DNA from 3 places in the Cupriavidus ulmosensis genome. Region 2 is predicted to be linked to each of the others. Evidence: predicted binding sites of a transcription regulator. Region 2 holds the regulator's gene; each other region holds the start of a gene.
The links. The regulator LexA, encoded in region 2, represses DNA repair genes until DNA is damaged. The targets are predictions, from matches to a motif close to ACTGTATNNNNATACAGT.
Positions count from the first base shown of each region.

Region 1: the regulator LexA is predicted to act here: its motif matches at 3,091-3,108, upstream of imuA (translesion DNA synthesis-associated protein ImuA).
Region 3: the regulator LexA is predicted to act here: its motif matches at 7,644-7,661, upstream of ACWTPI_RS01880 (ATP-dependent helicase).

Region 1 is NZ_CDRMWP010000002.1:1,185,375-1,194,910, forward strand. It holds gene ACWTPI_RS24965 (Bug family tripartite tricarboxylate transporter substrate binding protein) at 1-382, shown strand, start outside; gene ACWTPI_RS24970 (HpcH/HpaI aldolase family protein) at 384-1,163, shown strand; gene araD (L-arabinonate dehydratase) at 1,176-2,915, shown strand; gene imuA (translesion DNA synthesis-associated protein ImuA) at 3,198-4,103, shown strand; gene ACWTPI_RS24985 (Y-family DNA polymerase) at 4,036-5,589, shown strand; gene ACWTPI_RS24990 (error-prone DNA polymerase) at 5,786-9,346, shown strand; gene ACWTPI_RS24995 (hypothetical protein) at 9,469-9,536, opposite strand, start outside.
Region 2 is NZ_CDRMWP010000001.1:2,530,531-2,540,066, forward strand. It holds gene ACWTPI_RS11530 (C40 family peptidase) at 1-285, shown strand, start outside; gene ACWTPI_RS11535 (inorganic phosphate transporter) at 388-1,398, opposite strand; gene ACWTPI_RS11540 (DUF47 domain-containing protein) at 1,412-2,038, opposite strand; gene ACWTPI_RS11545 (replicative DNA helicase) at 2,263-3,654, opposite strand; gene rplI (50S ribosomal protein L9) at 3,874-4,326, opposite strand; gene rpsR (30S ribosomal protein S18) at 4,358-4,636, opposite strand; gene priB (primosomal replication protein N) at 4,640-4,939, opposite strand; gene rpsF (30S ribosomal protein S6) at 5,029-5,403, opposite strand; gene ACWTPI_RS11570 (asparaginase) at 5,505-6,509, opposite strand; gene lexA (transcriptional repressor LexA) at 6,770-7,426, shown strand; gene ACWTPI_RS11580 (hypothetical protein) at 7,547-7,717, shown strand; tRNA gene ACWTPI_RS11585 (tRNA-His) at 7,876-7,951, shown strand; gene ACWTPI_RS11590 (DUF808 domain-containing protein) at 8,661-9,536, shown strand, end outside.
Region 3 is NZ_CDRMWP010000001.1:423,674-433,209, reverse strand. It holds gene ACWTPI_RS01930 (ammonium transporter) at 1-981, opposite strand, end outside; gene ACWTPI_RS01925 (P-II family nitrogen regulator) at 1,012-1,350, opposite strand; gene ACWTPI_RS01920 (TorF family putative porin) at 1,415-2,224, opposite strand; gene ACWTPI_RS01915 (accessory factor UbiK family protein) at 2,597-2,860, shown strand; gene ACWTPI_RS01910 (YifB family Mg chelatase-like AAA ATPase) at 3,042-4,586, shown strand; gene ACWTPI_RS01905 (hypothetical protein) at 4,619-4,786, opposite strand; gene ACWTPI_RS01900 (LysE family transporter) at 4,880-5,530, opposite strand; gene ACWTPI_RS01895 (hypothetical protein) at 5,570-6,163, opposite strand; gene ACWTPI_RS01890 (thioredoxin fold domain-containing protein) at 6,364-6,858, shown strand; gene ACWTPI_RS01885 (TlpA disulfide reductase family protein) at 6,976-7,533, shown strand; gene ACWTPI_RS01880 (ATP-dependent helicase) at 7,857-9,536, shown strand, end outside.

The DNA.
Region 1 (9,536 bases), on a different contig from region 2:
GCAGGTCCAGTTCATGGTCGACGCGCCGCCCGTGGTGCAGTCGTTCGTCCAGACCGGCCGCCTGCGCGCGCTGGCCGTCACCGGCAGCAAGCGGCTGGCCACGCTGCCCAACGTGCCGACCTTCACCGAGGCCGGCCTGCCGGGCATCGATGCCACCGGTTTCCAGGGCTTCCTCGCGCCGGCGGGCACGCCCGACGCGATCGTCAACACGGTGTCGCGCGCGGTGCTCAAGGCGCTGCAGCAGCCCGAGGTGGTCCAGCAACTGCGCGGCCAGGGGCTGGAGCCCGCGGGCATGGACGCCAGGGCATTCAATGCCTTCGTGCACACCGAAGCGCCCAAGTGGGCAAATCTCGCCAAAGCCGCCAACATCAAGGCCGACTGACATGAAAACACCTGAAACCCTGCGACCGAACCGCTTCAAGGAAGGCTTGCGCGAGGGGCGCAAGCAGCCCGGCCTGTGGCTCACGCTCGAAAGCCCCCACGTCACCGAGGTGGTGGCCGGCTCCGGCTACGACTGGCTGCTGCTCGACATGGAGCACGCCTGCGTCGACGTCTCCCAGGTCGTCGACCACCTGCGCGCCGCGCAGGGCGGCACGGCGGAACTGGTGGTGCGCATCCCGGCCAACGAGCCGGTCGTGTTCAAGCGCCTGCTCGACGCCGGCATCCGCTCGTTCATGGTGCCGTTCGTGCAGTCCGCCGAGGAAGCGCGGCAGGCCGTGGCCGCCACGCGCTACCCGCCGCACGGCATCCGCGGCGTGAGCGGCAACATGCGCGCCAACGGCTTCTCGCGCATCAAGGACTACGGCCAGCGCTACGCCGAGGCGCAGTGCATCGTGGTGCAGATCGAATCGCCGGCGGCCGCCGCGGCCGTGCGCGAGATCGGCGCGGTCGACGGCGTGGACGGCCTGTTCGTCGGCCCCAACGACCTGGCCGCCAACATGGGGCTGTACGGCCAGCCGGGCGCGCCCGAGGTGACGGCGGCGATCGCGCGCATCCTGGCCGACATCCGCGCGGCCGGCAAGGCGCCGGGCATCCTCAACTTCAACCCCGCGCAGGCGCGCGAACTGCTGGCGCAGGGCTACGACTTCGTCGCGGTGGGCTCCGACCTGTCGATCCTGGCGCGGCGCAGCGAAGCCCTGCTCGCGGAAATCACCGCCGCCTGAGAGCCATTCCCCATGAGCAGAAAGCGAATTGAACTGTCCCAGCTGCGCAGCCAGCGCTGGTTCGGCGCGGCCGGCCAGCCCGGCAACCACAAGTCGTACCGCACCAAGCAGATGGGCTACACCAGCGAGGACTTCCAGGGCAAGCCGGTCATCGGCATCCTCAGCACGTGGTCGGACCTCAACAGTTGCCACACGCATTTCCCGCAGCGCATCGAGGAGGTCAAGCGCGGCGTCTGGCAGGCCGGCGGCTTCCCGGTGGTGATGCCGACGCTGAGCGTGGGCGAGACCTACGTGCGCCCCAGCACGCTGATCTACCGCAACCTGCTGGCGATGGACGCGGAAGAGATCCTGCGCTCGCACCCGATCGACGGCGCCGTGCTGCTGGGCGGCTGCGACAAGACCACGCCGGGGTTGCTGATGGCGGCCGCATCGATGAATATCCCGGCCATCTTCGTGCCCGCCGGCGCGATGCTGCGCGGGCACTGGCGCGGCCAGCAGATGCTGGGCACCGGCTCCAGCACCTGGCAGGCCCTGGCCGACTACCGCGCCGGCAAGCTCGACGAAAAATCGTGGCGGCAGGTCGGCGAGGGCACGGCGCGCTCGCCGGGCACCTGCAACACGATGGGCACCGCCTCGACCATGACCAGCATGGCCGACGCGCTGGGGCTGACCCTGCCGGGCGCCAGCTCGATCCCCGCGGTCGACGCCACGCATTCGCAGATGGCGTCGATGTCCGGGCGCCGCATCGTCGAGATGGTGTGGGAAGACCTGCGGCCGAAGGACATCGTCACGCGCCAGAGCTTCCTGAACGCCGTGGTCACGGACATGGCGCTGTCGGGCTCGACCAACTCCCTCATCCACCTCGTGGCGATGGCGCGCCGCCTCGGCGTCGAACTGTCGCTCGACGATTTCTCGCGCGCCAGCGAGACGGTGCCGGTGCTGTGCAACCTGCAGCCCAGCGGCACCTACCTGATGGAGGACCTGTTCTACGCGGGCGGGCTGCTGGCGCTGCTCAAGCGCATCGCCGGGCACCTCGACCTGTCCTGCCAGACCGTCACCGGCCGCACGCTGGGCGAGAACATCGAGCAGGCCGAGGTCTACAACGACGACGTCATCCGCACCGAGGAAAACCCGGTCTACGGGGCCGGCGGGCTGGTGGTGCTGCGCGGCAACCTGGCGCCGCGCGGCGCGGTGCTCAAGCGCGCCGCCGCCGAGCCGCGCCTGCTCCAGCACACCGGCCCGGCCGTGGTGTTCCGCAACTTCCAGGACATGCTCGCGCGCGTGGACGACCCCGACCTCGCCGTGACCGCGGACAGCGTGCTGGTGCTGCAGGACAGCGGCCCGACCGGCGCGCCCGGCATGCCGGAATGGGGCATGCTGCCGATCCCCAAGAAGCTGCTGGCGGCCGGCGTGCGCGACATGGTGCGGATCTCCGACGCGCGCATGAGCGGCACCAGCTACGGCACCTGCGTCCTGCACGTCTGCCCGGAAAGCCGCGTGGGCGGGCTGCTGGGGCTGGTGCGCGACGGCGACCTGGTGCGCCTCGACACCGAAGGCCGCCGGCTCGACCTGCTGGTGGACGAGGCCGAGATCGAGGCGCGGCGCAAGGCCTGGGTCGCGCCGCCGCCGCACTACGAGCGCGGCTTCGGCCTGCTGCACATCGAGCACGTGCTGCAGGCGGACGAAGGCTGCGACCTCGATTTCCTCGCCAGGCAGGGCAACGTGCCCGATCCGGAAGCGCGCTTCTCGTAGCGCAAATCGGGCCGGGACACCGTTGCCGCGATGCCCGCGGCGGCTGTGTCCCGGCCGCCATCCCGTCACGATCCCGTCACGATCCCGCCACGATCCCGCCACGATCCCGCCACCGTCCCGCCGCGGGGCGGCGATCCCGGCACTCCCTGCTTCTCCCCCTTGCGTCCGCCGCGATACTGTATAAACATACAGTATTCGGAGATTCCGCCTATCCCGCCTTGTCCCACCTTATCCCGCCGCCTTGCCGCGCGGATAAGGCTGTCACAAGGCCGCAAGCATCACATGAGTTCCCTCGTTTCCTCCGGCTCGCACGCGCCGCCCGTTGATCCACCCGTGCCACCCGTGGCCCAGCCCGCCGAGGCCGGCCGCCAGGCGGCGCTGGAGGCGCTCGCGCAGCGCCATCCCGGCCTGTGGCGCGCCGGGCAGCTCGGCCGCGCGGGGCAGGCGGGCAGCGTGCCGGCGCTGGAAACCGGCCATGCGGCGCTGTCGGCCGAATTGCCGGGCGGCGGCTGGCCGCTGGGGGCGCTGACCGAGCTGCTGCTGGCCGAGCCCGGCGTGGGCGAGCTGCGCCTGCTGCGCCCGGCGCTGGCCGCGCTGGCGGCGGCGCCGCGGCGCCTGGCGCTGGTGGGGCCGCCGCACCTGCCGAACGCGGCGTGCCTGGCCGGCTGGGGGCTGCCGGCGCGGCAGGTGTTCTGGGTGCGCGCGCCGGCCGGCGCCGGCAAGGCCGCGGCGCAGGCCGACCTGCTGTGGGCGGCCGAGCAGGTGCTGCGCAGCCAGGCCTTCGGCGGGGTCGTGGTGTGGCTGCCCGCGGCGCGGCCCGAGGCGCTGCGCCGCCTGCAGGTGCTGGCGCAGGCGGGCGACGCGGTGGCGTGGGCCGTGCGCCCGGCCGGCGTGCTGCGCGAGTCGTCGCCGGCGGTGCTGCGCCTGCTGCTGGCGCCGGCACCGGGCAATGCGGTGTCGATCACCTTCCACAAGCGGCGCGGCCCGGTGCGCGAGCAGCCGCTGGTGCTGCCGCTCGACGAGATGGCGGCGGTGCCGGGCCGTCCGTCCGCGCCGCGGCCCGCGCCTGCGGAGGCGCCGTTGCCGCGGGTTTCACAGGCCGTTGCGGGAGAGCAAGACCATGTCGTACTGGATCGCGGTGCATCTGCCGCGCCTGTCGCTGGACGCGCTGCAGCCGAACTGGCCTGAGCCGGACGCTGCCGCCGCGGTCCCCGGCGTGCTGCATCACGGCGTGCCGGTGGCGGTGATGGAGCGCGAGCGCGTGGTGCTGGCCAATACCCCGGCGGTGGCGCTGGGCGTGCAGGCCGGCATGCGGCGCGGCGGGGTGCAGGCCCTGTCGGCGCAGGTGGTGCAACTGGAGCGCGAGCCGGCGGCGGAGGCGCAACTGATGACGGCGCTGGCGCTGGCGCTGCTGCATTTCTCGCCGCACGTGAGCCTGCACCCGGAGCCCGACGCGGCCACGGTGATGATCGACGCGGGCGCCAGCGTGCGGCTGTTCGGCGGGCATCGCGCGCTGTGCCGCGCGGTGTATGCGCGGGTGCGCCGGCTGGGCGTGTTCCTCCAACTGGGCTGCGCGCCGACCGCCTTCGGCGCGGCGTGGCTGGCGGCGCAGCCGTTCCGGCGCGACCGGCACGGCCGCATGGTGCGCCCGGCGCGGCGCGCGCTGCGCCCGGCGCGCATGGCGCGGCTGCTGGACCGCCTGCCGGTGGCCATGCTGCGCAACGTGGCCGACGAAGGCTGGCTCGACGGCATCGGCTGCCGCACCGTGGGCGAGGTGCGCGGCCTGCCGCGCGCGGGTTTGCAGCGCCGCCTCGGCGCGGACGTGCTGGCGCGGCTGGACCAGGCCTATGGCGAGGTGCCGGTGCGCTTCGCCTGGTTCGCCGCGCCGCCCGAGTTCGCGCAGCGCATGGAGCTGCCGGGCCGCACCGAATCGGTCCAGGGCGTGATGGCCGGCGCGCAGCGCCTGCTGCTGGCGCTGGGCGGCTGGCTGGCGGTGCGGCAGGCCGGCGTGACGCGCCTGGCGCTGCGGCTCGAGCATGAGCGCTACCGCCTGGGCTGCGAGACCCCGGCCACGCCGGTGACGGTAAGCCTGGCCGAGCCCAGCCGCGACCCGGCGCACTTGTGCCGGCTGCTGCAGGAGCGCCTGGACAAGGTGCAGTTCACCGTGCCGGCGGTGGGGCTGCTGCTGGTGGTGGAGGCCATGCAGGAATGCCTGCCGCGCAGCGAGGCGCTGTTTCCCGAGCCGGGCGGCACGCCGGCCGGGCTGGGCCGCCTGCTCGACACCTTGATGGCGCGCCTGGGCCGCGAGAACGTGCTGCAGCCCCTGCCGCTGGCGGACCACCGGCCCGAGCGCGCCAGCCGCTGGTGCCCGGTGGACGAGATGCCCGCGCGCGCGCCGGCGGCACCCGCGCAGGCCTGGCCCGCGCGCCCGCCGTGGCTGCTGGCGCAGCCGCTGCCGCTGGCCGTGCAGCGCCACCGGCCCTGCCACGGCGGGCCGCTGGCGCTGCTGTCGCGGCCCGAGCGCATCGAGTCCGGCTGGTGGGACGACGCGCTCGCCACGCGCGACTATTTCGTCGCCGAGCGCGCCGACGGCCTGCGCTGCTGGGTCTACCGCCAGCGCCCGGGGCGCGAGGAGGGCGGCGAATACCGCTGGTTCCTGCACGGGCTGTTCTGAGCCGGCTGCACCGAGCGCGCCCGCGCCGCGCGCCATCCGGCCCGGTCCGGTTGCATCCCGCTCCGTCTTGCCCGGCTTCGTTTCCCAGCTTCGTTTCCCGGCTTCGTTGCGCTTGGCTTCGTCCGGCTCCATCCGGCTTCATTTGGCTTCACCTCGTTCGACCTGGCCTCACCCTGTTTCATATCCGTCTTCGATCATGTCCAGCCTGCCCGCCGCGCCTTCGTTTTCCGCCCTGCCGCCCGCGCTCTCGGCGCTGCTGCCGGCCTTGCCCGATTACGTGGAGCTGCACTGCATCTCGAACTTCACCTTCCTCGAAGGCGCCTCGCATCCGGTCGAGCTGATCGAGCGCGCGTTCGCGCTGGGTTATGGCGGCCTCGCGCTCACCGACGAATGCTCGGTGGCCGGCACGGCGCGCGCGCACCACGCGCTCAAGGACCTGCGCGAGCGCGCCAGCGCCGCGCTCGCGCGCAGCGCGGCGCGGCTGGCCGCCGGCCTCGACGCGGGCGAGGAAGACGACGAAGACGAGGATGACCTCGAAGCCCTGGCCGCGGAGGAGGCGGAAGACGGCGAAGGCCACGACCCCGGCGCGCAGGACGTCCTGCTGCAAGCCGCCGGCCCCGGCGAGGCCGCCGAGGCCCGCCTGCGGCGCCATGAAAAACTCTCCGCCATCGCCGCCGCCGCGCAGGCCTTCCGCCTGCTGATCGGCAGCCGCTTCACGCTGACCGGCCAGGATGGCAAGGACGGTCAGAACGATGATCCGGCCCTGCGCCTGGTGCTGCTGGCGCAGGACCGCGAAGGCTTCGGCAATCTCTGCGAGTTCATCACGCTGGGCCGCCGGCGCGCGGAGAAGGGCGCCTACCGCCTGCGCCCGGAGGACATCGCCGCGCCCGCAGCGGAACACGCGCACCTGCGCGGCATGCCCCGCTGCGTGGCGCTGCTGTTGCCCGCGTACTGCCCCGAGCCGCAAGCGCTGCTGCGGCAGGCGCGCTGGATGCGGCAGGTCTTCGGCGAGCGCGCCTGGATCGCGCTCGAGCAACTGCAGGGCCATGCCGACGCGCTGCACCGGCAGCGGCTGGAGGACGCCGCGGCGCAGGCCGGCGTGCCGCTGGCCGCGGCGGGCGCCGTGACCATGCACGTGCGCTCGCGCAAGCCGCTGTCCGACGTGCTCAGCGCGATCCGCACCGGGCAGACGCTGGCCGAGTGCGGCATGGCGCTGGCGCCCAATGCCGAGCAGCACCTGCGCATGCGCCAGCGGCTGTCGCGGCTCTACCCGCGCGAGGCGCTGGCGCAGACGCTGCGCATCGCCGCCATGTGCGATTTCTCGCTGGACACGCTGCGCTACGAATATCCGGAGGAACTGGTGCCCGCCGGCCTGACGCCGTTCAGCTACCTGTACAGCGAGACCATGAAGGGCAAGGCGATACGGTTTCCCGACGGCCTCGATCCCAGGTGGGACAAGCAGCTGGCGGACGAGCTCGGCCTGATCCGGGAGAAAGGCTACGCGTCGTTCTTCCTCACCGTGCACGACATCGTGCGCTTCGCGCGCAGCAAGGACATCCTGTGCCAGGGGCGCGGCTCGGCGGCCAACTCGCTGGTCTGCTATTGCCTGTTCATCACCGAGGTCCATCCGGCCGACGCCAACATGCTGTTCGGCCGCTTCCTCTCGCGCGAGCGCGACGAGGCGCCCGACATCGACGTCGACTTCGAGCACCAGCGGCGCGAAGAGGTCATCCAGTACATCTACGGGAAATACGGCCGCGACCGCGCCGCGCTGGCGGCCTCGCTGATCACCTACCGCTCGCGCAGCGCGCTGCGCGACGTGGGCCGTGCGCTCGGCATCGACGCCAGCGTGATCGAGCAGGTGGTCAAGGGGCAGGCGTGGTGGGACGGCCCGCGCGGCTTCATCGAGCGCATCTCGCAATACGGACTGGACCCGGAGTCGCTGGCGGTGCGCCAGTGGGCCAGCCTGACCATGCAGTTGCGCGGCTTTCCGCGCCATCTGTCGCAGCACGTCGGCGGCTTCGTGATCGCGCGGGACAAGCTGTCGCGGCTGGTGCCGATCGAGAACGCGGCGATGGCGGAGCGCAGCGTGATCCAGTGGGACAAGGACGACCTCGAATCGCTCGGCCTGCTCAAGGTGGACGTGCTGGCGCTGGGCATGCTGTCGGCGATCCGGCGCGCGCTGGCAATGATCCCGGGGCCGTCGGGCGGGCCGATGCGCATGGCGGAGATTCCCCGCGAGGACGGCAAGACCTACGACATGATCTGCGCGGCCGACACCATCGGCGTGTTCCAGGTGGAGTCGCGCGCGCAGCAGTCGATGCTGCCGCGCCTGCGGCCGCGCAGCTTCTACGACCTGGTGGTGGAGGTGGCCATCGTGCGGCCCGGCCCGATCCAGGGCGGCATGGTGCATCCCTTCCTCAAGCGGCGCGAAGTGGTGCGGCGCACCGGCAAGCAGCCCGTGTACCACGACAAGATCATCCAGAACGTGCTGGGCCGCACGCTGGGCGTGCCGATCTTCCAGGAGCAGGTCATGCAGCTGGCCATCGACGCGGCCGGCTTCACGCCCGGCGAGGCCGACCATCTGCGCCGCTCGATGGCGGCGTGGCGGCGCAAGGGCGACCTGCGCAAGTACCAGGACAAGCTGGTCAGGGGGCTGACCGCCAACAAGTATCCCGAGTCCTTCGCGCTGGCCATCTGCCGGCAGATCGAAGGCTTCGGCGAGTACGGCTTCCCGGAAAGCCACGCCGCCAGCTTCGCCAAGCTGGTCTACCTCAGCGCGTGGATCAAGTGCCACCATCCGGCCGCCTTCCTGTGCGCGCTGCTCAACAGCCAGCCGATGGGCTTCTACTCGCCCTCGCAACTGGTGCAGGATGCGCGCCGCCACGGCGTGCGCACGCTGCCGGCGGACGTCACGGTGAGCGGCTGGGAAAGCACGCTCGAAGCGGATGCGGATGGGAGCGCGGAGGTGGGAGCAAATATGGACGCGGACATGGACACGGAAGCAGGCACACAAGCGGGCACGCAAGCGGGCAGCGCCCGCCCGGCCGTGCGGCTCGGCCTCGACCGCGTGAAAGGCATGAGCAAGGACGTGGCGCTGCGCATCGAGGCGGCGCGCGCCGGGCGGCCCTTCGCCAGCGTGGAAGACCTGGTGCTGCGCGCCTGCCTGGACCGCCACGACATCGACGCGCTGGCCGCCGCCGATGCGCTGTCCGCGCTCGCCGGGCATCGCCGCCAGGCGCGCTGGCAGGCCCGCGCCGCCGCGCTGCAGGCGGCCCACCGCGACCTGCTCTACGCGGCGCCGCCGGCCGAGAGTGCGCTTGCCTTGCCCGCGCCGCGCCTGGGCGAAGACGTGGCCGCCGACTACGCCAGCACGGGCCTGTCATTGAAGTCGCATCCGCTGGCGCTGCTGCGCCCGCGCCTGACGGCCATGAAATTCGCCACCGCGCGGCAGCTTGCGCAGTGCGGCAACGGCCGGCGCGTGCGCGCCTGCGGCATCGTCACCGTGCGCCAGCGGCCCGCCACCGCCAGCGGCACCATCTTCGTCTCGATCGAGGACGAGACCGGCGCCGTCAACGTGATCCTGTGGCCGGACCTGATCGAGCGCCAGCGCAAGGAAGTGCTGGGCGCCACCATGCTGGGCGTGATCGGCACCTGGCAGCGGCAGGGCGAGGTCAGGCACCTGGTGGCGCAGCAACTGGTGGACCTCAGCCCGCTGCTGGGCCGCCTGATGGTGATGAGCCGGGATTTTCACTGAGCGGCGCTTGCTGCGCGCCCGCTTGCCTGCTTGTCTGCCTGCCTGCTGCGTTTGCCCGCGCGGGCGGCGGCGCGCGCCGCCCGTCCGCGCGCATGCCGGCGGGAGTGCCGGCATGCCGCGTGCTACAGCGCCTGCGTGCCTTGCGCCCGCGCCTGCCACTGTGCTTGGCGCGGTACCTCGTCCCGCCAGC
Region 2 (9,536 bases):
TCGGGCGACCTGGTGTTCTTCAACACCACCGGCCGCGCCAACTCGCACGTGGGCATCTACGTGGGCCAGAACCGCTTCGTGCACGCGCCCTCCACCGGCGGCACGGTGCGCCTGGAGGACATGGGCAAGTCATACTGGGTGTCGCGCTACAACGGCGCGCGGCGCGTGGCCTCCGCCGCCGTGCCGCCGCCGGCCCAGCCGCAGCAGCCCGCGGCGCCGGCGATCCCCGCCGCCCCGCCACCGGCGCAGGACGACGACCCGATCGCCGCCTTCGCCAACCGCTAGCGCGGCGCCGGCGCGCTTCCCGCGCGCCATGAAAAAAACCAGGCTTCACGCCTGGTTTTTTTCATGGCCGACATCGGCCTCACCGGCGCCGCGGGCGCCGGCTCAAAGCACGTGCAAACCGATCCACCATGCAATCGCCGCCATGAAGGCCGACGCGGGAATGGTCAGCACCCATGCCCACACGATGTTGCCGGCCACGCCCCAGCGCACCGCCGACATCTTCTGCGCCGAGCCCACGCCGACGATGGCGCCGGTGATGGTATGGGTGGTGGACACCGGCACGCCCAGCGCCGAGGCGATGAACAGCGTGATGGCGCCGCCGGTCTCCGCGCAGAAGCCGCCGACCGGCTTGAGCTTGGTGATCTTCTGGCCCATCGTCCGCACGATGCGCCAACCGCCGAACATGGTGCCCATGCCGATCGCCACGTAGCAGCAGACGATGACCCACACCGGCGGCTCGGCGCCGCCCTGCGCCACGTGGCCGCTGGCGATCAGCAGCATCCAGATGATGCCGATGGTCTTCTGCGCGTCGTTGCCGCCGTGGCCCAGGCTGTAGAGCGAGGCCGACACCAGTTGCAGGCGGCGGAACCAGCGGTCCACGCGCGACGGCGGCGTGCGGAAGAAGGTCCAGCCCACGATCACCATCATCAGCGAGCCGAGCACGAAACCCAGCAGCGGCGAGATCACGATGAAGGCCACGGTCTTGGCCAGCCCGCCGCCGACCAGCGCGCCGGTGCCGCCCTTGGCCACCGCGGCGCCTACCAGCCCGCCGATCAGCGCGTGCGAGGACGACGAGGGAATGCCGTAGTACCAGGTGATCAGGTTCCAGGCGATGGCGCCGACCAGCGCGCCGAAGATCACGTGGTGGTCGACGATGTTGACGTCGACGGTGCCGGTGCCCACCGTGGCCGCCACCTTGAGGTGGAAGATGAAGATGGCCACCACGTTGCACATGGCCGCCATCGCCACCGCGTGGTGCGGCTTGAGCACGCCCGTCGACACCACCGTGGCGATCGAATTGGCGGCGTCGTGGAAGCCGTTCATGAAGTCGAACAGCAAGGCGAGCGCCACCAGCAGGCCGATGACCCACAGGCTCATTTGTATTGTGTGCATGCCGATTCGTGCCTCAGGCGTTTTCCAGGACGATGCCTTCGATGATGTTGGCAACGTCCTCGCACTTGTCGGTGATGGTCTCGAGCTGCTCGTAGATGGCCTTGAGCTTGATCAGCCGTTTCACGTCGGTCTCGTCGCGGAACAGCTTCGACATCGCCGAGCGCATCACGCGGTCGGCCTCGGACTCGAGGTGGTCGATCTGCTGCGCCGTCTTGAGAATGGCGCTGGCGTTGCTCATGTCCTCGAGCAGGCCGACCGCGATCTTGACCTGGTCGCAGCACTGCACGCAGATCGAGGCCAGCTTGCGGGCCTCGTCGGTCAGGCTGGTCACGTCGTACAGCGAGATGGTCTCCGCCACGTCCTCCATCAGGTCGAGGATGTCGTCCATCGTGGTGATGAGCTTGTGGATCTCGTCGCGGTCCAGCGGCGTGATGAAGGTCTTGTGCAGCAGGTCGATGGTGTCGTGCGTGATGCGGTCGGCCTTCTTTTCGGTGGCCTGCACGCGGCGCGCGTGCGCCTCGGCATTGGGCAGGTCGTTGACCAGCACTTCCAGCTCGCGGGCGGCGGTCACCGCGCAATCGGCATGCTGGTTGAAGTATTCGAAGAACTTGCCCTCCGTGGGCATGAATCGGCCGAACATGGGTTGTTCCTTGTCGGGGCGCGCGAGCGCCCCCGGGTTATTGCCTGGGCGACTGGCTCAATCGGCCAGGCATACATTGCAGACAGCCGCCTGGCGGCGGCTGTCATCAAAACGAAATATTTTACAGGTATGCGGGCCGCAGCCGAATCTCTTTCACGTCCGGCGTGGGCGATCGGCCACGGCGGGACCGCTTTGCCACCGCCCAGGCCGCGCCAGGACTGGCTTCAGGTGTCGTTGTCGAAGAAGGCCGGACCGCCGCTGAAGTTGTCGAATTTGGTGAACTGGCCCAGGAATGTCAGGCGCACGGTGCCGATGGGACCGTTACGCTGCTTGCCGATGATGATCTCGGAGGTGCCCTTGTCCTGCGAGTCGGGGTTGTAGACCTCGTCGCGGTAGATGAACAGGATCACGTCGGCATCCTGCTCAATGGCGCCCGATTCGCGCAGGTCGGACATCACCGGGCGCTTGTTGGGGCGCTGCTCCAGGCTCCGGTTCAACTGCGACAGCGCGATCACCGGGCAGTTGAGTTCCTTGGCCAGCCCCTTGAGCGAACGGGAGATTTCCGAGATTTCGGTGGCGCGGTTCTCGCCGCTGCCCGAGCCCGACATCAGTTGCAGGTAGTCGATGATGATCAGGCCAAGCTGCCCGCACTGGCGCGCCAGGCGGCGCGAGCGCGCGCGCAGCTCCATCGGGTTGAGCGCCGGGGTCTCGTCGATGAACAGCTGCGCGTCGTTCATGCGCTGGATGGCATGCGTGAGGCGCGGCCAGTCCTCGTCGAGCAGGCGGCCGGTACGCAGGCGGTGCTGGTCCAGCCGGCCGACCGAGCCCAGCATACGCATGGCCAGCTGGGTGCCCGCCATTTCCATCGAGAACACCGCCACCGGCAGGCCCTGCTCCACCGCCACGTGCTCGCCGATGTTGAGCGAGAACGCGGTCTTGCCCATCGACGGGCGGCCGGCCACGATGATCAGGTCGCCGGCCTGCATGCCGCTGGTCATGCGGTCCAGGTCGATGAAGCCGGTCGGCACGCCGGTCACGTCGGTGTTGCTGTCGCGGTGGTACAGCTCGTCGATGCGCTCCACCACCTGCGTGAGCAGCGGCTGGATTTCCTGGAAGCCCTTCTGCCCGCGCGAGCCTTCCTCGGCGATGGCGAAGACCTTGGACTCGGCTTCGTCGAGCAGCTCGCGCACCTCGCGCCCCTTGGGCGCGAAGGCCGCCGAGGCGATGTCGTCGGCCACCGTGACCAGCTTGCGCAGCACCGAACGCTCGCGCACGATTTCCGCGTAGCGGCGGATGTTGGCCGCGCTGGGCGTGTTCTGCGCGAGCGAGTTCAGGTAGGCCAGCCCGCCCACCTCCTCCGCCTTGCCGGCCACCTGCAGCATCTCGTAGACGGTGATGACGTCCGCGGGCTTGGTCGCCGAGATCAGCCGGGCGATGCTCTGGAAGATCATCCGGTGGTCGAAGCGGTAGAAGTCCGACTCGGAAAGGAAGTCGGCGATGCGGTCCCAGGCGGCGTTGTCCAGCAGCAGGCCACCCAGCACCGATTGCTCGGCCTCGATGGAGTGCGGAGGTACCTTGAGATTATCTAGTTGGGGGTCGCTGACAGGCGCGTTCATGGGGAGGGATTATAACGGCGCGCACAGGCGAGCCGGAGGAGAAATCGCGGCGCGTGCGGCGATGTGACGGCAGGACAACCACCCCGGCCGGGCCGAAGTCGGAACCCCGGGCCAAAACAAAAAGGCAGGAGCGCCTGGCTCCTGCCTTTTTGTTCCTGCCTGCGGCCGCTGCCGCTGCGGAGATCCCTCGCGGGCCCCGCGGCGGCGGCCGGTTCCGGCTTAGACGTGTTCGCCCAGGACGGAGACCGTCACGTCGACCACCACGTCCGTGTGCAGCGAAACGCTGACCGGATGATCGCCAACGATCTTCAGCGGGCCGTTCGGCAGGCGCACTTGCGCCTTCTCGATCTTGAAGCCTTGGCCTTCCAGGGCGGCGGCGATGTCGGCATTGGTGACCGAGCCGAACAGGCGGCCGTCCACACCCGACTTCTGGGTGATCTGCACGGTCAGGCCGTTGAGCTTCTCGCCCTCGCCCTGCGCGGCAGCCAGCTTCTCGGCGGCGGCCTTTTCCAGCTCGGCGCGCTTGACTTCGAACTCGCTGATGGCGGTCTGGGTCGCGCGGCGGGCCTTCTTGTTCGGGATCAGGAAGTTACGGGCGTAGCCGTCCTTCACGCGAACGATGTCACCCAGGTTGCCCAGGTTGATGACTTTTTCCAGCAGAATGATTTGCATCGTGTTTTCTCCTTGACGGACCTAGGGCCGATCAGTTCTTGTGCAGGTCGGTGTAGGGCATCAGCGCGAGGAAACGCGCGCGCTTGATGGCCGTATCGAGCTGACGCTGATAGTGCGCCTTGGTGCCGGTCAGGCGGGCCGGCGTGATCTTGCCGTTGTCGCCGATGAAATCCTTCAGGGTGTCCAGATCCTTGTAGTCGATCTGTTCCACGCCGGCCACGGTGAAGCGGCAGAAGCGCTTGCGCTTGAACAGCGGGTTCTGCTGTTGGAAGCGCTTCTTGTTCTTGTTGTCACGTTTGACGAATGCCATGATTCAATCCTTTTCGAATGCTTTACATCCAGTGATGTGAAAGACGAGAGCCTTGCTGTTGCGGTGCTTGCGGGCCAGGAATCCTTCGCAGTCGAGCATCGCGCCGAGCGGCGTGCGCTCGAGCCGTTGTCCGATCTGTCCGATCCCCATCGCGGCGATGGCAAATTCCACCTGCCTGGGCGTCTGCGCCTCGACCGTCTCGCCCGCGTACTGCAGGATGCAGTTGACGACGGGGACGCCGGCCGGGGTATAGCGCAGGGCATCGCGTTCGGCGAGGGTCGCGCAGAGCCTCAACTGGTTCAACGCTGCCTCCGTTCCCGGTGTCCATGCCCGCTCGCGCCGCCGCGGCGCCTGCGATATTCAGCGCCCGCGGCAACCGCAAGAGCCCGCACTTAGGCGGCCTGGCCTTCGGTGGTCTGTTGCGCGGCCTTGCGGGCTTCTTCGCGCTGCACTTCCTTCATCATCGGGGACGGTGCGGTTTCGGCCTTCTTGGTCTGAACGATGAGGTGGCGCAGCACCGCGTCGTTGAACTTGAACGCGTGTTCGAGTTCAGCCAGGGTTTCCTTGCCGCATTCGATGTTCAGGCAAACGTAGTGAGCCTTGGCCAGCTTCTGGATCATGTAGGCCATCTGACGGCGGCCCCAGTCTTCCACTCGGTGGATCTGGCCTTCCTGCGAGGTGACCAGCGTCTTGTAACGCTCGATCATGGCCGGAACCTGTTCGCTCTGGTCCGGATGGACGATAAATACGATTTCGTAATGACGCATTGACGCTCCTTTTGGATAAGCCACCCGGGCGCCATGTCCGGTGTGGCAAGGTTGGATAGCCTTAAAGTATAGCGCGCTTTCCACGCATAGGGCAAGCTGCTTCAGTTATCGGCAAAGAGCGCCTGCAACGCCGCCGGATCCGCCGCCAGCGCCGGCCTGGCCGCCAGCGTGAGCAGCAGCAGCACGCGCGCCTTGTAGGGATTCAGGTCGCCGGCCGACACGAAGACGCCGGCGCTCGGCCGCGGCTGCGCCGGCATCGCCACATGCCCGGCCCCGGTGCGCGAGCTGCGCACGACCGCCACGCCCGCCGCGGCGGCCTCGGCCAGCGCCTCCGCCAGCGACTGGTGGATCGAGCCGTTGCCCGCGGCGGCCACCACGAGGCCGTTCACCCCGGCCGCGACCAGCGCATCGACCATCACCCGGCCCGGCTGCGCGTAGCTGGCCAGGATTTCCACCTGCGGCCACGCCGCCGGCACCGGCACCGGCATGGCCGCGGCCGGCAGCCGCAGCGGGGCGCGGGTGAAACAGACGAAATCGTCCTGCACATAACCGACCGGGCCGCCCGCCGGCGAAGCGAAGGCGTTCACCGCCGCCGTGTGCGCCTTCACGGCGTCGCGCGCGGCGTGGATCTCCTGGTTGACGACCAGCAGCACACCCTTCCCCACCGACGCCGGATGGCTGGCCACGCGCACCGCGTCGAGCAGATTCAGCGGGCCGTCCGCGGACAGAGAAGTCGACGGCCGCATGGCCGCGGTCAGCACCACCGGCAGCGTGGCCTCGCAGGCCAGGTGCAGCACCATCGCCGTTTCCTCCAGCGTATCGGTGCCGTGCGTCACCACGATGCCGGCGACGTCGGGCTGCGCCGACCAGAAGCGGATCCGCTCGACCAGCCTGGACCAGAGCGCGAACGACATGTCCTTGCTGTCCACCTGCGCCACCTGCTCCGCCTCGATGCGCGCTACCTCGCCAAGCGCGGGCACGGCCCCGAGCAGCGCCGACACCGGCACCGTGGCGGCCTGGTACTTCGCGCTGCTGGCGGGATTGGACGAAGAACCGGCAATGGTGCCGCCGGTGGCAAGCACAACGACGCGACGCAGTGAGGACATGGCGGGGGACGTGTAGGAAACCTGGAGTCGAAAAAAACGCGTACCCGGAACGGGCACCGCGTGCCGCGGATTGTAACCCTGCGCATCCCGGCACCCGCAAGGCGCGCCCGCAGGCAGGCGTGTTGCAAACTATTCGTCGATGCGCCGCGTCCTAAAAATTCCGCTTGCACTTCACTCGATACTGTATAAAATCACAGCATACTGTTTAAACGTACAGTGCTCTCCAATAACAGCGAAAACAACAGCGAACAACGGCGACTATGGCGACCCTGACACCGCGGCAGCAGCAGATTTTCGACCTGATTCGCAGCACTCTCCAGCACACCGGCTTTCCGCCCACGCGTGCCGAGATTGCCGCCAAGTTCGGCTTCTCCTCGCCCAATGCCGCGGAAGAGCATCTGCGCGCGCTGGCCCGCAAGGGCGTGATCGAACTCACCCCCGGCGCGTCGCGCGGCATCCGTCTCAAGGTATCGCGCAGCGACTCCGAGTTGCCCGACCAGTTCTCGCTGCCGATGGCGGGCGTCATGCAGCTGACGCTGCCGCTGGTCGGCCGCGTCGCCGCCGGCAGCCCGATCCTGGCCGCCGAACACATCGACCGCCAGTACCAGGTCGATGCCTCCGTCTTCGAAGTCCAGCCCGACTACCTGCTGCGCGTGCGCGGCCTGAGCATGCGCGACGCCGGCATCCTCGACGGCGACCTGCTCGCGGTCAAGCGCGCCAGCGAAGCCGCCAACGGGAAGATCGTCGTGGCCCGGCTCGGCGAGGACGTCACCGTCAAACGCCTCAACCGCCGCGGCGACACGATCGAACTGATCGCGGAGAACCCCGACTTCAGCAACATCATCGTCCAGCCGGACCGGGAAGAATTCTCCTTGGAAGGCATCGCCGTCGGCCTGATCCGTACCGGCGCGTTCTAAAAGCCCCAAGCCTCAAGTGCGGCTGGAGCGGGTTCGCCCGCCTCGAGCTGCACCCGATATGCCAACGCCATCCGCGCTGCGGATGCCGACAACTGTTGTTGCAAATCACCAGGTGTAGCCATGCTCCCAGCCAATCGCTTCTCCACCCGCCGCCCCGTCAAGCCCGTTCCGTTCCGCCAGTCCAAAGGCGTGCGCATCTACCAGGGCGCGCAGCGGCGCACGATGGTCGGCAGCATGGCCGCCATCTGCCGCATGCTCGAGCTGGAAGACCTTCCCAAGCTGTCCGTGTAATGGCGCGTGCCGCGTGGTGGCGCAGCGTGGAGACGGTTGCCATTCGCCGCATGCGCCAGCCTCATGAAATTTTTTGAGGCGAAGTACTAGCCATGTGCCAATGAAGTTTGTATAATCTTGTTTTTCGTCGATCAGCACTCAGCTGAAAGACAACGACGGTGGCTGTAGCTCAGTTGGTAGAGTCCAGGATTGTGATTCCTGTCGTCGTGGGTTCGAGTCCCATCAGCCACCCCAGAATTCTCTTCGGTATCGACGGCTTGAGCATTAACCAGCCGTTCGCGATACGAGATATCCGATAAAAGCGGATATACCCAACGGCGCCTCTGGCGCCGTTTTTGTTTTCTGCCGCTGGCAAGCATCGCACCGATGCTCCAATTTGCCATTGCCCGGACTCCCCTCCTCAAACCAACGTCGCCAGTCGACCCGCTTATCGCGCATGCGAGGCCGGTCATTTTGCAATTGTTGACAGTCAAACGGTACGTTGCTTCTTATGCTGGCCGCGGCACCATCCCCTGGTGCTCATATTCGACACTTCCCGATGCCGCTGCGCCGCTCCCCCGGCCCAGCGGCTTTTTTTGGCGGAACGGCGGCCGCAGCCGCGGTGACAGTTGTTGACAGTCCGTGTCTCCGCATCCTGATAGCCTTCAATCTCGCATCGTCATCCTCCGCTGGGTACGGTGCGGCTTCCTGTCCCCGCCGGGCATTCGTGTCCGGCGGGGTTTTCTTTTTTGGCCGATGCGTAGGTCCGATGTCTTGCGGACTTCGGGGCCTGACCGCCATCGAGTGGCCATGCAAGATGCCCCGGCCACTGCCTCTCGATTCATGGCGGACATGCCATCCACATGTGGAAGGCATTATCCTGCCACCTCACTCCCCATGCGCGCGGAAATTGCAGCGCGACGCTGTTTGCCCCGATACCCACTACACACCAGGAGATCTGGATATGGCTGGCTCGAGCCTCTTGCTGCTGATCGACGACATCACCTCGATCCTTGACGACATCGCGTCCATGAGCAAGCTCGCCGCCAAGAATACCGCCGGCGTGCTCGGCGACGATCTCGCTCTCAACGCGCAGCAAGTCACGGGCATGAAGGCCGACCGGGAGCTGCCGGTGGTGTGGGCGGTGGCAAAGGGATCGCTGCGCAACAAGGCAATCCTGGTGCCGTCCGCGCTGGCGATCAGCGCCGCGATTCCGTGGGCGATCACGCCTTTGTTGATGGCGGGTGGCGCCTTTCTCTGCCATGAGGGATTCGAGAAGATTGCGCACAGCCTGCTGCATCAGCGGAAGGCACCGGAGGCGACTGTCATCCGGAGCGAGCCGCCGACAACGGATCTGGCCACGCTCGAAACAACGAAGGTCCGCGGCGCGGTGCGCACGGATTTCATCTTGTCGGCGGAGATCATCGTCATCTCGCTCGGCACGGTTTCCGAGGCGACGTTCGGCACGCAGGTTGCCGTATTGTCGATCGTCGCATTGGTCATGACGGTGGGCGTCTATGGCCTGGTGGCCGGCATCGTCAGGCTCGACGATGCCGGGCTTTATCTTCACCAACGGCCATCGGCAACGGCGCGCGCCGCCGGCCGGGCCATTCTGCGCATGGCGCCCTGGCTGATGCGGGCGCTTTCGGTGGCCGGCACGGTTGCCATGTTCCTGGTCGGCGGGGGAATCCTGGTACATGGCTTTCCTGGCGCGCACCACGTGACGGAGCGCGCGGGCGCCCTGCTGGGCGCGGAAGGCAGTCTTGACATGCTCGGTCCCCTGCTCGTCAATGGCGTGGCCGGCATCGTGGCCGGCGCGCTGGTGACGGCGGCGGTCTTC
Region 3 (9,536 bases), 2.1 Mb from region 2:
CAGCGCGGCGCCGCCGTTGGCTTCCAGGCCCGAGCCGGCGTTGAAGCCGAACCAGCCGAACCACAGCAGCGAAGCACCCACCATCGTGAAGGTCAGGCTGTGCGGACGCAGTGCCTCGCGGCCGAAGCCGATGCGCTTGCCGAACATGAAGGCACCCACCAGGCCGGCCACGGCCGCGTTGATGTGCACCACCGTGCCGCCGGCGTAGTCGAGCGCGCCCTTCTGGAACAGCCAGCCGCCCTTGGCCGTGGCCGCCGCGCCTGCTGCCGCGTCGGTGTAGGCGTCAGGACCCGGCCAGAACCAGACCATGTGGGCCATCGGGATGTAGGCGAAGGTGAACCACAGCACCACGAACACCAGCACCGCCGAGAACTTGGCGCGCTCGGCGAAGGCGCCGATGATCAGGCCGCAGGTGATCGCCGCGAAAGCGCACTGGAAGGCGAAGAAGGCCAGTTCCGGCACCACCACGCCCTTGCTGAAGGTCGCGGTCACGGCGTCGGCGACCAGACCCTTCATGAAGAGCCGGTCGGTGCCGCCGAAGAAGGCGTTGCCCTCGGTGAAGGCGAAGCTGTAGCCGTAGATGGCCCACAGCAGCGACACCAGCGAGAAGATCACCAGGCACTGCATCAGCACCGACAGCATGTTCTTCGAACGGACCAGGCCGCCGTAGAACAGGGCCAGGCCGGGCAGCGTCATCAGGATGACGAAGGCGGTCGCGACCAGCAGCCAGGCGGTGTCGCCCTTGTTGGGCACAGGTGCCGGGGCAGCCTCGGGCGCGGCGGCCGGTGCGGCGGCGGCCGCCGCGGCAGGCGCGGCCGCTGCGGGCGCGGGCGCGGGTGCCGCGGCAGCGGCGGCCGGGGCCGACGCTTCGGCGGCAGGCTTGTCCTGCGCCACGGCTTGCGTGGCCAGGCCGAGGCCGGCCGTGCCCAGGGCCAGCGCCACGGCGCCGGTTGTCAGGATGCGCTTGAACCAGGATTTCATGTGATTAACCTCTTGTCGTTGGGCTGTGCGTCACAGCGCATCGCCGCCGGTCTCGCCGGTGCGGATGCGGATGACCTGCTCGATCGGGGCGACGAAGATCTTGCCGTCGCCAATCTTGCCGGTGCGCGCCGATTTTTCGATCGCCTCGATGGCCCGGTCCACCACGTCGTCCGGGACCGCCACTTCGATCTTCACCTTGGGCAGGAAGTCGACGATGTACTCCGCGCCCCGGTACAGCTCGGTATGGCCCTTCTGGCGACCGAAGCCCTTGACCTCGGTCACGGTGATGCCGGACACGCCGACGTCGGAGAGCGCTTCGCGCACCTCGTCGAGCTTGAACGGCTTGATGACAGCGATGATGAGTTTCATCCGATTTCTCCTCTGGGCAGCACGGCCGAGTATGCACCGGCCGCCCGCCCTACCTCACGCTTGTTTAGAAAGTCTTGGTGATCGAAGCCCAGGCCGTGGCACGGCCGACATAGCGGCCGGAGGTATTGGTATAGACCGAGCGGTGCGCGTTGGTGTCGATATACGCGATCGCCAGCGCGAAACCCTTGCCCAGGTCCTTGGTCAGGCCCAGCTTCCAGTCCGTGTACGAGGCGCTGTCCACGTGCTTCACGTTCTGGTAGCCGATGTGCGCGTTCGCCGTCAGGTCCCAGAAGTTCAGCGGCACGTTCGCGCTCAGGTCCACGTAGTAGCTGTAGCGGCTGTCGGCATAACCGAACAGGTTGGTCATCGACTGCGAATACTTCAGGAACACCGGGCCGTAGCCGGCGCCAACATAGAGCTCCGTCGTGTTCGGGCGCGTGTAGCCGTTCGGGTAGTCGCCCGGGTAGTAGTACTGCAGCACGCCGGCGTCATAGTTCCACTCCAGTCCGGCGATGGTCACGGTATTCTTGAAGCCGGCGTAGAAATCCATCTCGATCGGCGCCGACACGTCCGGGTTGCTGTCGTCGAGCCAGCTGATGCTCGAGTTCCAGTTGCCGATGTAGAAGCCGCTCGAATGCGCGTAGTCGAACCCGCCCTGGATGGCCGGGCGGCGGTTGGTCTGCATCAGGCCGCGATAGCGATATTCGCTGGCCAGCGTCACGTTGGCCGAGAACGTATGCGGCGAGGCTTCTTCAGCGGCGGGAGCGGCGGCGGGGGCGGCCGCCGCGTCCGGGGTGCTCTGGGCGTAAGCTGCGGGAACAAGACCGCAAAGCACGACTGCACTGGCGCTGACTGCAAAGGCCAACTTCTTCATGGATTTCTTCTCCTTTTTTTGGCTCGGTACTCGTGTGTTTGAATAAATGTAAAACGAGGCTCCTGGTTTCATTACTGCAACTGCCGTGCCAGCCTCACGGACCCCGCCGGCCACGGTTTTTGTGCAGATTGAATCCCTCCCCGATCCCCCCGCCACGGACCGCCGCGAGGGCATCCACACGTCAAAAGGTGTTACCAGGCCGCGCTGGCGCTTTCCCGGCGGCGCGCGAAGCGCGATAATCGGCCCATGCCGGCGGCATGTGCCGAGTGCGCACCGCGTTTGCCCGCGCCCCCGGGAGGCTGCACCGCGATGCAGCAGAGCGGAGCCGCCCACCCATCATCCGCACCAACGCGGTGCAAAAGGAGAATCACCATGAAACCGACCGACCTGTTCAACGACTTCCAGGCCAAGGTCAGCGAGGCGCTGCGCAACTCGCCCGCCAAGGACATCGAGAAAAACGTGCGCAGCATGATGGCGCAGGGCTTTTCCAAGCTCGACCTGGTCACGCGCGAGGAATTCGACGTGCAGTCGCAGGTGCTGGCCCGCACCCGCGCGCGCCTGGAAGAACTGGAAGCGCGCGTGCTCGAGCTGGAACGCCGCGCCGCCGGCGGCACCGACACCCCGGCTGCCGGCTGACGCGCTTGCCGCGTCGCCGCCGCTGCATGGTCCCGGATGGCGTCCCGGATGGCGTCCCGAATATGGTCCCGGACCGCGCCGGGACACCGGGAAGCCCGGGCCGCAGCCCGACCCGCCACGATGGCCGCCGCACTCCGGCGGCCATTTTCGTTAACACTTCCGCAACGCCGGCGGCGCCGCGATGAGCCTCGCCCTGCTGCGCAGCCGCGCCCTGACCGGGCTGGAAGCCCCGCTGGTGTCGGTCGAGGTCCATCTCGCCAACGGCCTGCCCGCCTGCAGCATCGTCGGCCTGGCCGAGACCGAGGTCCGCGAAAGCCGCGAGCGCGTGCGCGCGGCCATCCTCAACAGCCGCTTCGAATTCCCGAACCGGCGCATCACCGTCAATCTCGCGCCGGCCGACCTGCCCAAGGAATCGGGGCGCTTCGACCTGCCCATCGCCCTCGGCATCCTCGCCGCCAGCGGGCAGATCCCGCTCGACGGGCTGGACGCCTGCGAGTTCGCCGGCGAGCTGTCGCTGTCCGGCGCGCTGCGCCCGGTGCGCGGCGCGCTGGCCATGACGATGGGCCTCGGGCGCGACAACGCCGCGCGCGCGGCCGCCGGCGCCGGGCCGGCGCGCGCCTTCGTGGTGGCGGCCGAGAACGCCCCCGAGGCCGCCCTGATCGACGGCGTCACCGTCTACGCGGCGCGCTCCCTGCTGGAAGTCTGCGCTCACCTTGGGCCGCTGCCCGACGGCCGCCTGCCGCGCGCCGAACCGCTGGTCGCGCTCGCCGACAATGGCCCGGACTGCCCCGACATGCGCGACGTGCGCGGCCAGGCCCAGGCCCGCCGCGCGATGGAGATCGCCGCCGCGGGCCAGCATTCGGCGCTGCTGGTGGGGCCGCCCGGCACCGGCAAGTCGATGCTCGCGCAGCGCTTCCCGGGCCTGCTGCCGCCGATGACGCTGGAAGAAGCGCTCGAGTCGGCCGCCGTGCAAAGCCTCACCAACGCCGGCTTCCAGCCCGCCCGCTGGCGCGAGCGGCCCTACCGCGCGCCGCACCACACCGCCTCGGCCGCCGCGCTGGTCGGCGGCGGCGGCAATCCCCGGCCCGGCGAGATTTCCCTCGCCCACCACGGCGTGCTGTTCCTGGACGAGCTGCCCGAGTTCGACCGCCGCGTGCTCGAAGTCCTGCGCGAGCCGCTGGAATCCGGCCGCGTCACCATCTCGCGCGCCAACCGCCAGGCCGACTTCCCGGCCCGCTTCCAGTTCGTCGCCGCCATGAACCCGTGCCCGTGCGGCTACCTCGGCCATCCGTCCCGGCCCTGCCGCTGCACGCCCGACCAGGTCCAGCGCTACCAGTCCCGGCTCTCCGGCCCGCTGCTCGACCGCATCGACCTGCAGATCGAGGTGCGCGCCCAGGATCAGCAGGACATGCTCGACGGCCCGCCCGGCGAAGCCAGCGCCGATGTACGCGAGCGCATACTGGCCGCGCGCGCCCGCCAACAGGCGCGCCAGGGCAAACCCAACGCCGCCCTGGCCGGCCGCGAGATCGACGAGCACTGCCCGCTCGCGCCCGAGGCGCAAGCCATGCTGCGCGCCGCCATGACCAAGCTGGCGTGGTCGGCGCGCGCCTATTTCAGGGTATTGAAGATCGCCCGCACGGTGGCGGACCTGGAAGGCGCCGGGCTATTGCAGCCCGGTCACGTGGGCGAGGCCATCCAGTACCGGCGCGCGCTGCGCGGGCCTTGAGATGGTCTCGGGAGGGTCTTGGGCGAATGCCCTCAGCCGCGCGGCGGCACGGCCACCGGCGGCTCCGCCGGCGGCGGGTCTTCCTCGGGCGGCAGCGGCAGGTCGGGCGGCACCCCCGGCGGCCCGGGCTCCTCCACCGGCGGCACGGTATGGAACGGACGCCCGGACGGCAGGGCCTGCAAGAGGGAGGGACTGCGCATGGCTGGACTCCGCAACGGGACAATGCACCTATTTAAGCAAACCCGCGCCCCCGTGGCCAGCCGCGATGCGGCCGGCGCGGGCGGGCCCGACGGTCAGGCCGGATGGCGCCGCACGAAGAACAGCGCCGTGCCCACCGCCACCAGCACGCTGCCGAACACGCGGTTCTGCCAGCGCATGGCGCGCGCGTTGCGGAACAGGCCGCGCATGCGCGAGGCCAGCAGCGCGTAGCCGTGCATCACCACCAGGTCCACGCCGCACATGGTCGCGGCCAGGATGGCGAGCTGCGGCGCCAGCGGATGCGTGGGGTCGATGAACTGCGGCAGCACCGCCACCATGAAGATGATGCCCTTGGGATTGGTCACGTTGGTCAGCAGCCCGGTGGCGAAGCGCCGGCGCGGGCTCAGCGCGGCCACGCGCGGCGCGGCGGCCGCGTCCTCGGCGGCGGCCGGGCTGTCCTCCACGCGCGCGCGCCACTGCTGCACGCCCAGGTAGATCAGGTAGAGCGCGCCGATCGTCTTGACCACGGCGAAGGCGTGCTCGGAAGCCAGCAGCAGCGCGCCCAGGCCGCCGCCCGCCACCAGCAGGATGATCACCAGCCCCGCCTGCAGGCCGAAGATGGTGGTGGTGGTCTTGCGCAGCCCGTAGGACAGGCCGTGGCTCATCGACAGCACCGCGCCCGAACCCGGCGACACGGCAATCACCCAACAGGCCGCGAAATAGGCCAGCCAAACTTCCCAACGCATGACATCACTCCTTGAAAAAACGTTGCGCCAGTCCCGCACTCAGAACGGGTGGAAACCCGTCAGGAACTGGTCGACCTGCTCGGCCTGGCGCTGATCGCGCGCGGCGTCGCCGGCCTCCAGCACCACCGCCTGGTAGACCCGCACGCCCGAGGCCACCAGCCGCGCGGTCAGCCGGCGCGGCGCCTGGTCCTGCGGCGACACCGCCGCCACCTGCACCTCCACGCCCGGCAGCGCCACCGCCGGCGTGGCGGCGGACATCACCGTCACCTGGCGCGTCTTGACCGCGTCGGGCGCGTGCGGCCCGAGGTTGCCGAGCAGCCCGGCCTGCATCGATTCGAGCGCGGCCTGGCGCAAGGCGGCGTCGTCGGCGGGCAGCGTCACCACGCCCACGGCGAACAGGGTCTCGTCGACGCGCGCCGCGTCCATCGTCATCGGCAGCTTGCGCCCGGCGATGGCCACCTCGCGCGCCGCGCCGGTCGGCTTGCCCGGGTAGAGCGCGGCGTAGGCGCCCTCGCTGGACTGGATGGTGCGCCAGTCGTAGCGCGGCGAGCAGCCGACGAGCGCGCAGACGGCGGCGGCCGCGCCAAGGGCGGACAGCGTGGACGGCAGGCGGGACAACCAGGCGTGGGGCATCGCGGCGGCGGATAGGGCAACGGTCCTGCGGACGGCTGCTGCGTGGTGGTGCGGTCCCGCGCCCGCGGGCCGGCGCGGCGCCACGGGTACGGACGGAAGCCGCTATTATCGGGGAACCCGCGCGCCAGCGCGTATTCTTGCATTCCCCACCCCCCACCCCCACCCCCGCCATGCCGAGCCTGCCCCGCGCCCCGTCCCCGATGCCGCCGCCATGCGCGCGCGCCCGGCATGCCGTGGCCGCCGTGCTGCTCGGTGCCGCCCTGCTCGCCGGCGGCGCGAGCGCGCTGGCCGCGCCCGCTCACCTGCCGCCCGCCACCGACCTCGCCGCGCAGGGCGCGGCCGCCGCCGGCAAGGGCCAGCCGCTGGTGGTGCTGGTCAGCCTGCCCGGCTGCGTCTACTGCGAGACCGTGCGCCGCAACTATCTCGGCCCGCAGGCCGCCGCCGGCGAGATCGAGGCGCGCGAGCTGGACATGACCGCCGCCACGCCGCTGCGCAATGCCGACGGCACCATGACCACCGCGCGCGACTGGGCGCGCAGCCACAACGTGTCGGTGGCGCCCACGGTGCTGTTCCTCGACGCCCGCGGCCGCTCGCTGGCCGCGCCGCTGCAAGGCCTGCAGCCGGATTTCTACGGCGCCTACCTGGAGCAGGCGCTGGACCAGGCCCGCGCGGCGCTGGCGGCGGCGCCACGCTGACGCCGCCCGGCACTGCGGCCAATCGCCGCAGCCTGGCCGCGCCCGGAATTGCCTCCGGCAGCGCTTCGGCCGCGGCAGTAGAATGGGAGCTTATCCCCTGACCCGCCGGCAAGCATCATGACGACCTCGGCTTCCCCCGCCATGTCCACCCCGACCACCCGCGCCGCCCAGCGCAAGCTGTGGCCCGTCATCGGCGCCGTGGTGCTGGTCGCCGTGCTCGGCTTCTTCGGCTACCGCGCGATCGCGCCGGCCAACGCCGCGCCCCCCGCCACCTTCACGCTGCTGTCGGGCCAGAAGATCAGCACCGCCGACCTCAAGGGCAAGGTCTACCTCGTCAACTTCTGGGCCACCAGCTGCACCACCTGCGTCAAGGAGATGCCGGAAATGGTCCGCACCTACGACAAGTTCAAGGGCAAGGGCCTGGAGTTCGTGGCGGTGGCGATGAGCTACGACCCGCCGATGTACGTGATGAACTATGCGCAGACGCGCCAGCTGCCGTTCAAGGTGGCGATGGACTCCGACGGCGCCGCCGCCAAGGCCTTCGGCGAAGTGCAACTGACCCCGACCACCTTCGTGATCGACAAGGACGGCCACATCCTCAAGCGCTACGTGGGCGAGCCCGAATGGGACGCGCTGCACAAGCTGCTCGACGACGCGCTGGCCAAGGCCGTCTGACCCGCCTTCTTTCTCGTCTTTCCCCGCCTCCGCCAGCCTTTGCAGGCACTTTCCCGCAGCGTTTCCCGCTGACAGGGCCACGCGCGCAACGCTGCGGCTTGCGCGCGCGGCCTGTATAGATATACAGTTACCGGCAGCCGTTTTTCGCCCTCGTCCCGCCCATGCCGGGCAGCGCACATGCGCGCCCCCGCAGCCCAGAGGCTCCTGCCGTGCTACTCGATTCCGCCCCCGCTGCCACCCCTACCGCCCCTGCCACCCCTATTGCCGTTCCCGGCGACGCCCCTCCGGCTTCGCCCGCCACGCCGCCGCCGCCCGCCGCGGAGGTGCCGCCGCATCTCGCGAAGCTGAATCCCGAACAGCGCGCCGCCGTGACGCACGAGGCGCACTCGCCGCTGCTCATCATCGCCGGCGCCGGCTCGGGCAAGACCAACACGCTGGCGCACCGCGTGGCGCACCTGGTGCTGGGCGGCGCCGATCCGCGCCGCATCCTGCTGCTGACGTTCTCGCGGCGCGCCGCCGCCGAGATGGGGCGGCGCGTGGAGCGCATCGTCGACCAGGCGCTCGGCAACCAGGCCTCGGGCGCCGGGCGCGCCGCGCTGCAATGGTCGGGCACCTTCCACGCCATCGGCGCGCGCCTGCTGCGCGAATACGCCGAGACGCTCGGCCTGTCGCCCGCCTTCACCATCAGCGACCGCGGCGACGCCGCCGACCTGATGAACATGGTGCGGCACGACCTCGGCCTGTCGGCGCAGGCCACGCGCTTCCCGCGCAAGGAAACCTGCCTGTCGATCTATTCGCGCGTGGTCAACACCCAGGCCCCGCTCGAAGACGTGCTCAAGCACTGGTTCCCGCGCTACGCCCAGTGGGCCGACGCGCTGCGCGGCCTGTTCGCCGGCTACGTGGAAGCCAAGCAGAAGCAGCAGGTGCTGGACTACGACGACCTGCTGCTCTACTGGGCGCAGGCGCTCGGCGAGCCGGCGCTGGCGCAGGACATGGGCGCGCGCTTCGACCACGTGCTGGTCGACGAATACCAGGACACCAACGCGCTGCAGGCCGCCATCCTGCTGCGCCTGAAGCCGCACGGGCGCGGCCTCACGGTGGTCGGCGACGACGCGCAGTCCATCTACGCGTTCCGCGGCGCCACCGTGCGCAACATCCTCGATTTCCCCACGCGGTTCTCGCCGGCGGCGGACATGGTCACGCTGTCGCAGAACTACCGCTCCACGCAGCCCATCCTGTGCGCCGCCAACGCCGTGATCGGCCTGGCCGCCGAGCGCTTCACCAAGGACCTGTGGTCCGAGCGCGCCTCGGCCGAGAAACCGCACATCGTGGTGGTCAACGACGAGGCCGACCAGGCCCGCTACGTGGCCGAGCAGATCCTGGCGCGGCGCGAGGCCGGGCTGGCGCTGATCTCGCAGGCGGTGCTGTTCCGCGCCGCCGACTACAGCGCGCAGCTCGAGATCGAACTGGTCCGCCGCAACATCCCGTTCGTGAAGTTCGGCGGCCTGAAATTCCTGGAGTCGACGCACGTCAAGGACGTGCTGTCGGTGGTGCGCTGGATGGAGAATCCGCGCGACCGCATGGCGGCCTTCCGCAGCCTGCAGTTGATGCCGGGCGTGGGCCCCAAGACCGCCGCGCGCGTGCTCGACGCCATCGAGGTCGCCACCGAACCGCTGTTCGCGCTCGAATCGTTCGAGGCGCCGCCGGCCGCGGCCGAGGCGTGGCCGGAATTCGTCGCGCTGGCGCGCGTGCTGATGGCGCCGGCCGCGCCGTGGCCGTCGGTCTTCGAGCAGGTGGTGGCGTGGTACCAGCCGCACCTGGAGCGCATGCACGACGACGCCCACGCGCGCGCCGCCGACCTGCAGCAGCTCGAGCGCGTCGCCGCCACCTACGCCTCGCGCGAGCGCTTCCTGACCGAGCTCACGCTCGACCCGCCCGATGCGTCGAGCGACGAATCCGGCGCGCCGCTGCGCGACGAGGACTACCTGATCCTGTCCACCATC